3 regions of the Paenibacillus sp. cl6col genome follow, and region 3 is predicted to be linked to each of the others. Evidence: riboswitches for the same ligand, from Rfam matches in the RefSeq annotation. Region 3 holds a riboswitch; each other region holds the start of a gene.
The links. Region 3 has a riboswitch for thiamine pyrophosphate ahead of BLS15_RS15100 (YkoF family thiamine/hydroxymethylpyrimidine-binding protein). Riboswitches for the same ligand answer to the same signal wherever they lie in the genome.

Region 1: another riboswitch for thiamine pyrophosphate. It lies ahead of BLS15_RS21915 (ECF transporter S component); the one in region 3 lies ahead of BLS15_RS15100 (YkoF family thiamine/hydroxymethylpyrimidine-binding protein).
Region 2: another riboswitch for thiamine pyrophosphate. It lies ahead of BLS15_RS25670 (hypothetical protein); the one in region 3 lies ahead of BLS15_RS15100 (YkoF family thiamine/hydroxymethylpyrimidine-binding protein).

Annotation. Positions count from the first base shown of each region.
Region 1 covers NZ_FNAZ01000009.1:148,360-151,640, reverse strand. The annotation lists gene BLS15_RS21920 (MFS transporter) at 1-1,022, shown strand, start outside; TPP riboswitch at 1,240-1,353, shown strand; gene BLS15_RS21915 (ECF transporter S component) at 1,444-2,040, shown strand; gene BLS15_RS21910 (ABC transporter ATP-binding protein) at 2,105-3,281, shown strand, end outside.
Region 2 covers NZ_FNAZ01000013.1:109,180-112,460, forward strand. The annotation lists gene BLS15_RS25660 (stalk domain-containing protein) at 1-401, shown strand, start outside; gene BLS15_RS25665 (ZIP family metal transporter) at 490-1,224, opposite strand; TPP riboswitch at 1,561-1,674, shown strand; gene BLS15_RS25670 (hypothetical protein) at 1,871-2,071, shown strand; gene BLS15_RS25675 (ABC transporter substrate-binding protein) at 2,041-3,099, shown strand; gene BLS15_RS25680 (thiamine-binding protein) at 3,262-3,281, shown strand, end outside.
Region 3 covers NZ_FNAZ01000005.1:165,178-168,458, reverse strand. The annotation lists gene BLS15_RS15115 (ABC transporter permease) at 1-244, shown strand, start outside; tRNA gene BLS15_RS15110 (tRNA-Lys) at 568-643, shown strand; gene BLS15_RS15105 (sensor histidine kinase) at 668-943, shown strand; TPP riboswitch at 1,137-1,243, shown strand; gene BLS15_RS15100 (YkoF family thiamine/hydroxymethylpyrimidine-binding protein) at 1,389-1,982, shown strand; gene BLS15_RS15095 (ECF transporter S component) at 2,068-2,643, shown strand; gene BLS15_RS15090 (ABC transporter ATP-binding protein) at 2,645-3,281, shown strand, end outside.

The DNA.
Region 1 (3,281 bases), on a different contig from region 3:
GACTCATCATGGTTATGGTCACTCGCTACGTTGGAGAACAGCATCGAGGCAAGGCGTTTGGCATGATTGGCTCTATGGTAGCGCTTGGTGAAGGGATTGGCCCAGCTGTAGGCGGTGTACTGGCAGATTATGTGCATTGGTCCTACCTGTTTGTCATTCCGGTAATGACAATAGTCAGTCTCCCCTTCTTCTTGACCGCACTGCCGCAGGAGCCTTCTCGCAATGGGAGAACAGATATCATCGGCATTGCCTTCTTGTCAGCAGGCATTATTCTATTTACCTTGTTTACTACGACATATGTCTGGTTCTATCTGGTCTGCAGTATGATTCTCGTTCTTGGGTTTGCTTTGCATATCCGCCGTATTCGCGAACCGTTTATTGCTCCGTCCCTGTTCGCTAATCGCCCATATGTACTTGGCACGCTTGCTGGTTCCATTTTGCTAGGAACGGTAGCTGGATTTATTTCCATGGTTCCTTACTTCATGCGGGATGTACATCAACTTTCGACCGCTGTTATCGGCAGCGCGATCATTTTCCCAGGGTCACTCAGCGTTATTCTGTTCGGCATACTCGGTGGAACTCTCGTTGATAAGAGAGGAACTTCATTTGTATTTGTCGCTGGAATAGGTCTTGTCACATTCAGTTTCGTCACGCTCCTTGCGTGGGGGAATGATTCTCCATGGCTGATGACGTTCGCCCTCGTGCTCGTGTTCGGAGGGTTGTCATTCATCAAGACAGTTATATCTGCATCCGTTGCAGAATCGCTAGCACCTGACCAAGCAGGAGAAGGAATGAGCATGCTCAGCTTTGCATGCTTTATGGCTGAAGGCATCGGCATCGCTGTAGTCGGCGGTCTGCTTACACATAGTTGGCTGTTGACTTCACTGACACCTACCGTTGCCAAGGAAGCTTCATTTGCCTTATACAGTGGCCTGATTATTCTGCTCATAGCAGTTCTTGCATGCGGAGGGATCGTATACAGCTTGTCATTGAGACGACATTCTACAACTTCACACGATTAACAATTCATGAGGATCAGGACTTCTTCCTGATCCTCATTTTGTTCTATTCTCTCTTCAAATCTCCTAACACGCTCCTTATCTCCTTATTCCTCTCTTCGATGTTGTCTAGCGAACGATTACAATCATTGGCTTCTATCCCTATCCTATTTTTATGTTTTTTGTAAACATTTCGTTGTCAACCTATCATGAATATTGTATGATATGAGCAATTGCATAGTCATACAAATTCGGGGGCTTGAGGAATCAGGCTGAGATTGTAGATGAGTATACCGCTACTGACCGTTAATCTGATCTGGATAATGCCAGCGTAGAGAATCTGTATTTGTCGTGTGATCATGCTCTGCTGTGATCTAGGACTCTTCTACCGTCTGGTTGCCAGACGGTTTTTTTGTATGCTAGCTATACAACAAAGGAGAGGGTTATGTTGCCAGAACAACAGAGAAGCAACAAATTAAAGTTTACGGATATTCTCATTACCGTGATGATCGGGGTCGTATTTGGTGTGATCTTCAAAATGTGGGAGAGCGTCTACAGTCTCGCAAAGCCGTTGTTCCCACAAGCAGGACAATTAACATATGGCATGTGGTTTATGGCTGGCCCATTCGCGTACCTAGTCATTCGCAAGCCCGGCGTCTGCTTCCTTGCAAGTCTTGCTGCCGCTAATTTATCGGCTATTCTTGGCTCTGCTTGGGGACTAGAGACGATTGTGTATGGCTGTGTACAAGGTCTGGCGGCAGAATTGGCATTCGCCTTGACTGGATACCGCAAGCACAGCATCGTCATCGCAGGCATCGCTGGCATTCTGTCCGCAGTCGGCTCATTCATTATCGATCTCGGTTACGGATATGCAGATTACGAGACATGGGTGCTCGTCTTGAAGTACGGACTTCGTGTCATTAGTGCGTTCATCTTCGCTGGCGTATTTGCCGGCTTGCTCGTTCGTGCATTGGAAGTGACAGGGGTAACCAAATCCATACGTCCTGTGTCCAAAGAAGATTACGCGGTACTTAATCAATAGCACGCATAATATGAATAGATAGAATTTGTGCGTACGCCACAAATTCGGAATAAGGTGGTTACACATGCAACAGGAATCTCATGCGAATTCGTCTGCATTTGTTGACCGCTTGCGCCTAACATTTCCAGGAGAGGATTCCTTGCTGTTCAAGGACCTCTCCTTCCACATTTCTACCGGTGAGAAGGTACTGCTCCTCGGGCCAAGCGGTTGCGGCAAATCAACATTGCTGCATGTATTAAGCGGAATTATGCCCCACTCTATCGAAGTGCCGATGAAATACGATCAGATTAAGCTTCCTTCAAGCTGGGGCTTCGTATTCCAAGATCCGGACAGCCAGTTCTGCATGCCATATGTAGATGAAGAGCTCGCCTTTGTACTGGAAAATCTCTCGATCCCCTATGATCAAATGCCAGCATGCATGACAGGCATACTTGAAAGAGTGGGATTGCAGTTCAACAATCTGCATACAGAAATCCATACGCTATCCCAAGGAATGAAGCAGCGGCTCGCGCTTGCGTCCGTCCTGCTGCTAGAACCAGAGGTGTTGTTCCTCGATGAGCCTACAGCGCTTCTTGATCCAGAAGGAACGAAGCAAGTCTGGGACACCGTGAAACAAGCTGCCGATTCCTCCACCATTCTAATCGTGGAGCACAAAATCGAGCATGTTATCGACATTATCAATCGTGTGGTGCTATTCGACAGCACTGGACAAATCATTGCGGACGACGAGCCGAAAAATGTATTTCTACATCATAAAGATAAGCTCATTGAATATGGTATTTGGTATCCCGGTGTATGGCAGGACTACAGTTATTCAGAAGCCTACCAAGCCATAACGCAGCAACGAACGGCGAACGGATATCAACAGCCTCATTGCAAGCAGGACGGCGGGCTCACCTACACGCGTCTGCAAGCCGTGCAGCCACTGCTCTCTTTGCGTGATTTTAGCGGATACTATGAAGAAATTCGTCGCATATCCGTCCCGAGCGTAGATATTTATCCGGGGGAATGGATTACGATTATCGGAGAGAACGGCGCTGGCAAGAGCACACTATTGTTGTCTCTTATGCAAATTCTGCGTACTACAGGCATGTATCTTATTGAGGGTCAAGAGCTGCCAGCACAGGCTCGCAAGCGATGGTTCCCACGATTCAGAAATACGGGAAAGCAGCCTCCAGCCGAACTCGCCTTCGTATTTCAGAATCCTGAGATGCAGTTTCTAACGGATTCGATCTATGATG
Region 2 (3,281 bases), on a different contig from region 3:
GTATGATTCTCGATACTGTAAGCGATAAAGATGACATTTATTATGATGTCAAGGTCAATGTTAAAGGTAATCCGATTCAAAGTGAAGAGTATCCTTATTATAAATCCAAAGCCGACATCATTTATGTTCCTGTACGTTTCGTTTCAGAGGGTTTGGGTGCAACAGTGGAATGGAACAATGACTCTCAGACCATTCAAATCAACTTCAACGGCAAAATCAATTCAGTTAACGTGGGAGGTAAAACCGCGTTGGCAGGTGATCAACAGATCCAACTCGATGGTCCGGTTGAAAAAAACGGGGAACGCACCTTTGTTCCGTTAAGCTTTATTTCGAAAGTCATGGGAGCCAGCGTAAAGTGGGATAATCCAAGCAGAACAGCAAATATTACGCCGGTTAAGTAATGATATAAAACGCTGCCTAGTCCATTGGTAGCCCTTGCATGAGCTTGATTGATGAACATGTTCTATTAAACGATTGAAGCATCATTGTTTAGAACCAGTCTGTCAATCCAATCATCGTAATAAGGCCAAGAATGAAGGAGACGGTGGCCGACCGCTGATGTCCGTCTCCATGACTTTCAGGAATCAGTTCTTTATACACAATGAACATCATTGCCCCTGCTGCAAAGGACAGCCCATATGGAACCAGATTGCTCACATAAGAGCTAAGTGTGTATCCGAGCATGCTGGTGACAATCTCAACGACGCCTGTTAAGGTAGCGATGCCAAGCGCTTTCCAGCGATTGATGTTCTGATTGACGAGGAATAAGGCGACGAGGAAGCCCTCTGGTGCATTCTGCAATCCAATGGAAAACGCGATTAACGGCCCAAGTGTATCATTGCTGCTCGCATAACTGACGCCGACAGACAAGCCTTCCGGCAAATTATGAAGGGTGATGGCCGCAATGATAAGGAATGATTTCTGTTCGATATTGATGCGAATTCGTTGATTCGGATTCTCCAAATCCATATGAGGCAGGGAATGCTCCAGCCACAGCAGCACGAAGCAGCCAAGCAGCAGGCCGAATGCAATCACGAACACATTAGAGCTGGCAAGCGCTTCGGGGATAAGATTGAACATTGAAGCTGTTGTCATGATCCCTGCTGTATAGGCGAGAAGGATATCCCTCATACGGTGAGACATGCTCCTCATGAACAAGATCGGGATGGCCCCGATGCCTGTGGATAAGGCGGAAATGGTGCTGCCGATTAACGCTTCTGTCATACTACTCTTCATCCCCTTGCTCGAATCCGGTATTCGAATTGAATTGATATTTGGTGATCGTATCATACAGACATCCTCTACGCCAAGAAATCAATGAGGTAATTATTTGAGTTAAAATGGAATATTGTCCCTTGTTTCACATGGAACTTTTTTCGACAGGAATCTAGTGAATATGAGCAATCTGCTGTCATAAAGCATACGAATAACGAAGTTGATGGGAGATATAAGCATTGCCTCAATGATCAGCGGACACTTTGCAATTTCTGTTTGTCACTGGACTTTCTGATGGATGAGGACTATAATTACCCGTGTAATATGGTAGCTTCGATAACTGCATATGCACGCTAGGGGTGCTGGAATTTGGCCGGCTGAGATTGTATCCCATTAAGATACCGACCCTTACACCTGATCTGGGTAATGCCAGCGTAGGAAAGACGTTGAACCGCGTCATTATTGTTATAATTAGGTTGCTTGCTTATTCGTCATGCTCTGCATGAATGTGCGCTGCTTTGGGCAGAATGGACATAATTGCTGTACGGATGAACGAATGCCGGATGACCTTATTGACGTGATTCATCGTATGATGCACATTCGCATATACGCGTAGAACGGCACACAAAGCGTCCCAGAGGGGGCGCTTTTTTTTGTGGATCTGAATCGTGTTGCAGGACGGCGGGACGGGAACTTGCTCATCCACACATATACGATCGAGCGGATCGTCCAACTGGTGAACGCGGCAGGCGTTATCGAAGCACTTTCTAATTTCATGATCGGCTCTCCACTAGTGAGGGAAGGAAGAGAAGGGGGATTCATCATATGCAACGGACACGCTTTACACGAGGGTTGATGCTGGCGCTCGTTATCATGATGACATTTGCGCTCGCTGCTTGCGGCGGCAAGGGTCAAGAAGCAGGACAAGGGAGCCAGGCAGAGGGGAACACGACTCAGGAGCAAGGAACGGATAAGTCGAAGGAGAAACGCGACATTAAGCTTGTGCTTGATTGGACGCCGAATACGAACCATACTGGCTTGTATGTCGCTAAGGAGAAGGGCTACTATGAGGAAGAAGGTCTGAATGTTGAGATATTGCAGCCGAGTACTGGCGCATCAGAGGCGATGATCGCATCGGGAGAAGCGCAATTCGGTGTTAGTGTTCAGGAAAGTATTACGATGGCTCGACAACAAAATGTTCCGATCGTGTCGATTGGTGCGATCATTCAGCATAATACATCAGGCTTTGCCGCGCCGAAGGACAAGAACATCAAGTCACCTAAGGACTTTGAAGGCAAAACGTATGGCGGCTGGGGCTCTCCGGTTGAGGAGATGATTATCCGCACGATTATGGAAAAGGACGGCGGCGACTATAGCAAGCTGAAGAGCGTCAACATGGGCAATGCCGATTACTTTACAGCCGTGAAGAAGGATATTGATTTCGCGTGGATCTTTTACGCTTGGACAGGTATTGAAGCAGAGCTTCGTGGTGAGCCGATTGATATGCTGTATGTCAATCAATATGCGAAGGAACTCGACTATTATACGCCGGTTCTTTCGACAAGCGAGAAGCTGATCAAGGAAGATCCTGAATTGATTAAGGCATTCATGCGTGCTACGTCCAAGGGCTATCAATATGCGATTGACAATCCAGAAGATGCAGCCAACCTGCTGCTTAAAGCTGTGCCGGATTTGAACAAAGATCTGGTTATCGCAAGCCAGAAATGGCTGAGTCCGAAGTATAAGGACGATGCACCTCGCTGGGGCGAGCAAAAGCGTGACGTATGGGCAAATTACATGAATTGGCTCGTGGGGAACAAATTAATGGATAAGAGCATTGATGTAGACAAGGCGTTTACGAATGACTTCTTGCCAGCTTCATAAGCCTATACGGTTATAGGAATAGGCAATGGGCGCATATGCGCCCTTTTGCTGTATATCGTTACCTGTGTATATCGTTACATGATATCGATACGAGATAATCGTCACCAAGACCGTTACAAGTTGATCATTACATGAGGATTGAGAAAGAGGAGGAGAAGCAAGATGGCGAACAGTTTAGTAAG
Region 3 (3,281 bases):
TGCCATGATGGTGCTGTTCCCGCTCACCTTTCTCTCTAATGCGTACGTACCGGTCAATACGATGCCAGATTGGCTTCAATGGTTTGCTAATATAAACCCAATCACCCATTTAGTAAGTGCTGTTCGTGAGCTCGCCAATCAAGGCACGATCGGCATTGAATTTGGCCTCACTCTCCTGTGCGCTATGGTCATTGTAGCCATCTTTGCCCCACTCACCGTCCGCGCGTATATGCGCCGCACCTAAATTTCAAATAAGCAGCCCTCAACAATTTCGGTAACTGAAAAAACATCTTAACACCCAAATGTAAACATGTACGGTAAGGAGTAGAGAACTAAATCCCTGCTCCTTATCGCATGATACGGGAAATGGAAGTATTCCTAACAGAGTCATGCTACACCCTTAGCAGAGAAGGGAATATCCTTGAATATCCACGGATAACCCCCTTAATTCTATTTTACGAATCGCCTGTAGAGGTCTATACTTAAGGGGTGTTAAGGAACAAGGCATTTCACAACAGCTTCGTTCAATCGGGATGCAGCAATCCCCCTTGAACCCAGTTATCATACGGGTTCTTAGCTCAGTTGGTAGAGCAGTTGACTCTTAATCATCAGGTCGAGGGTTCGAACCCCTCAGAACCCACCAATTATGTGATCAAAACGGCAGAGAATGCCGTTTTTTTGTTGCATCCTCTTCATTTTTGAACGGCAAAAAGGTAACGTTATTCTATCAGTCGGAGACAATGGTATCGGCGTTCAGGAGCCGATCAAGGAACATATTTTCGAAGAATTCATCCGCGGCGATGGCCCGATTAAAGACAGTACAGGCTTAGGTCTCGCCATTTGCAAAAAAATCATAACGCTCCATGATGGCACGATTGAACTAACGCAGGATCAGTGTTACCATACCTTGTTTCAAATCACGTTGACTATTACGGAGGACTAGAGTTCCTTCATGATGTCGGGCATCACCTTCAGGCTTCGATACCACGGATCGTTTGCATGCCCGGATCTAGCCCATTGCAATATTAAGCTCCAGTTTGAAGTATTCCTTTTGGTGTTACACCCTTTACAAACGGATCATCCCGTGTATAATGAAAGCTGTCAAGCATATGAACGATGGAAACTGCATAGTGAATTTCGAACACTAGGGGTGCTGTAACAAGCTGAGAGACAGCGGCAACGCTGTTAACCCTTACAACCCGAACTAGATAATACTAGCGTGGGGAAGTGTAGTCGACTGATTGATATAAGCTGCGGCTTCGTCATGTTCGTCATTGCATGAAGCCATGTCATACCCTTGTATCCTCAAGCGTAACTGCACCGACTCACGGTGCAGTTTTTTTGTTGTCTGCTGACCACATATTGATTCGTCAGGGAGGATATAAGTTATGAGTCAGTTATCTTGCGGTACGAGCCGCATCGTTGGTTGTCGCTTTTCTATCTATCCGATGAGCGATCGCTTCGTTGACCTTATTTTGGGAGCGTTGCGAGACACAGACATGTCTAAGGTATGGTGCCATACCGATGATGTCAGCACCTGGGTTCGTGGGCGCAGTGAACACGTATTCGATGTCGTTCAGTCAATCTTTTTACATAGCGCGGCAAGTGGAGAACATGTTGTGCTGAATGCTACCTTCTCTGTTGGCTGTCCGGGCGACACACAAGGAGATGCCTTCATGAATACGGACGAAATTCGAATGAATGCGGAACGGTATCAAGCGATTCCTCTCAAGGTCGCTGCTCATTTTGCGCTCTACCCGCTCGGAACGGCAGATTACATGGATACGATCTATGAGATCATTGGCCTTGCTAAGGAAGAAGGCACTTTCGATGAGAGCGCTCATTATGCAAGCCGCTTAGAAGGAGATGCACAGCGAGTATTTACTACACTTAAGAACGCGTTTAATCGGGCGAGAAAATCAGACAAGTCCCATGTAGTGATGACAACTACGATGTCAGCCAACAGCCCTTCCACAAGGTAGCAGCTGAAGATAAAGAATTTCCAAAATGCAAATTACAAACCAAACGGACTCATCCGATCATCGTTCTAAGAAAAGAGGAATGTTCATGAATTCGCGAAACAGCCAATGGAAATTACGAGATATTGTCGTTCTCAGTTCATTATCTGTTGTGTTTGCCGTCATTTATCTGCTCTTCTTGCAATTAGGCAATGTGCTTGTTGGCTTTATGGGGCCGATGGGATATGAAGTCATCTTCGGCATTTGGTTTATCGTATCGATCATCGCTACCTATATTATCCGCAAGCCCGGGGCTGCCGTCATTTCTGAGACAGTCGCTGGACTGATTGAGGTATTAATCGGCAACGCCGTAGGGCCTATTTTGATTGTATCCGCCCTAATTCAAGGTTTGGGTGCCGAAGCCGTATTTGCCGCTACAAGATATCGGAATTATTCAACCAAAGTGCTTATGGAGGCTGGGGTGGGCTCCGCTGTATTCAGCTTCGCGTGGGGGTATTTCCGCAACGGTTATGCGGCCTACTCTGTTGGTCTCATCCTCGCGATGTTCGTCGTTCGCTGTATAAGTGGCGCACTCCTCTCGGGTCTGCTTGGCAAATGGATTGCGGACGCCTTGGCCAATACAGGAGTTCTTAGAAGCTTCCCAATTGCAAAGGGGCAGCGATAACATGGCAAGCCCAGCGCTTCTCATTCCCAATCACCCAGCACAATCGACCTTACAACGTGACGCCGAGCATGGAGCTCTTATTGCACTGGAAGCCACTGATCTGACACTCGCCTTCGAGACCGAAGGCAAGCCTGTCTTATCCAACATCAATGTCACCCTGCATGAGGGGGAAACCGTTCTGCTGTTGGGCCCAAGTGGCTGTGGCAAGAGCTCGCTAGCCTTTTGCCTTACCGGGCTATATCCACATGCAATAGACAGTCTAGTTGAAGGCAGTGTCCTCGTGTACGGCAAGCCAATCGAACAGTACGATTCCGGTGCAGCGGCCCAGCATATCGGAATTGTATTTCAAGATTTCGAAAGTCAGTTCTGTATGCTGCGTGTAGAAGAGGAAATAGCCTTTTGCCTAGAAAATCGGGATTGTCCTCGAACTGAGATGGAATCCATGATTCAAGAGGTATTAGAAAAGGTAGGATTGCTCGCATGGCGTCATGCGTATATTCACGAACTATCGGGAGGCATGAAGCAGAAGCTGGCTCTCGCCTGCGCTCTAGCCCTTCGCGTGCACATGCTTGTATTGGATGAGCCCACATCGAATCTCGATCCGTATACAAGACATCAATTTGCTGTACTCATTTCAG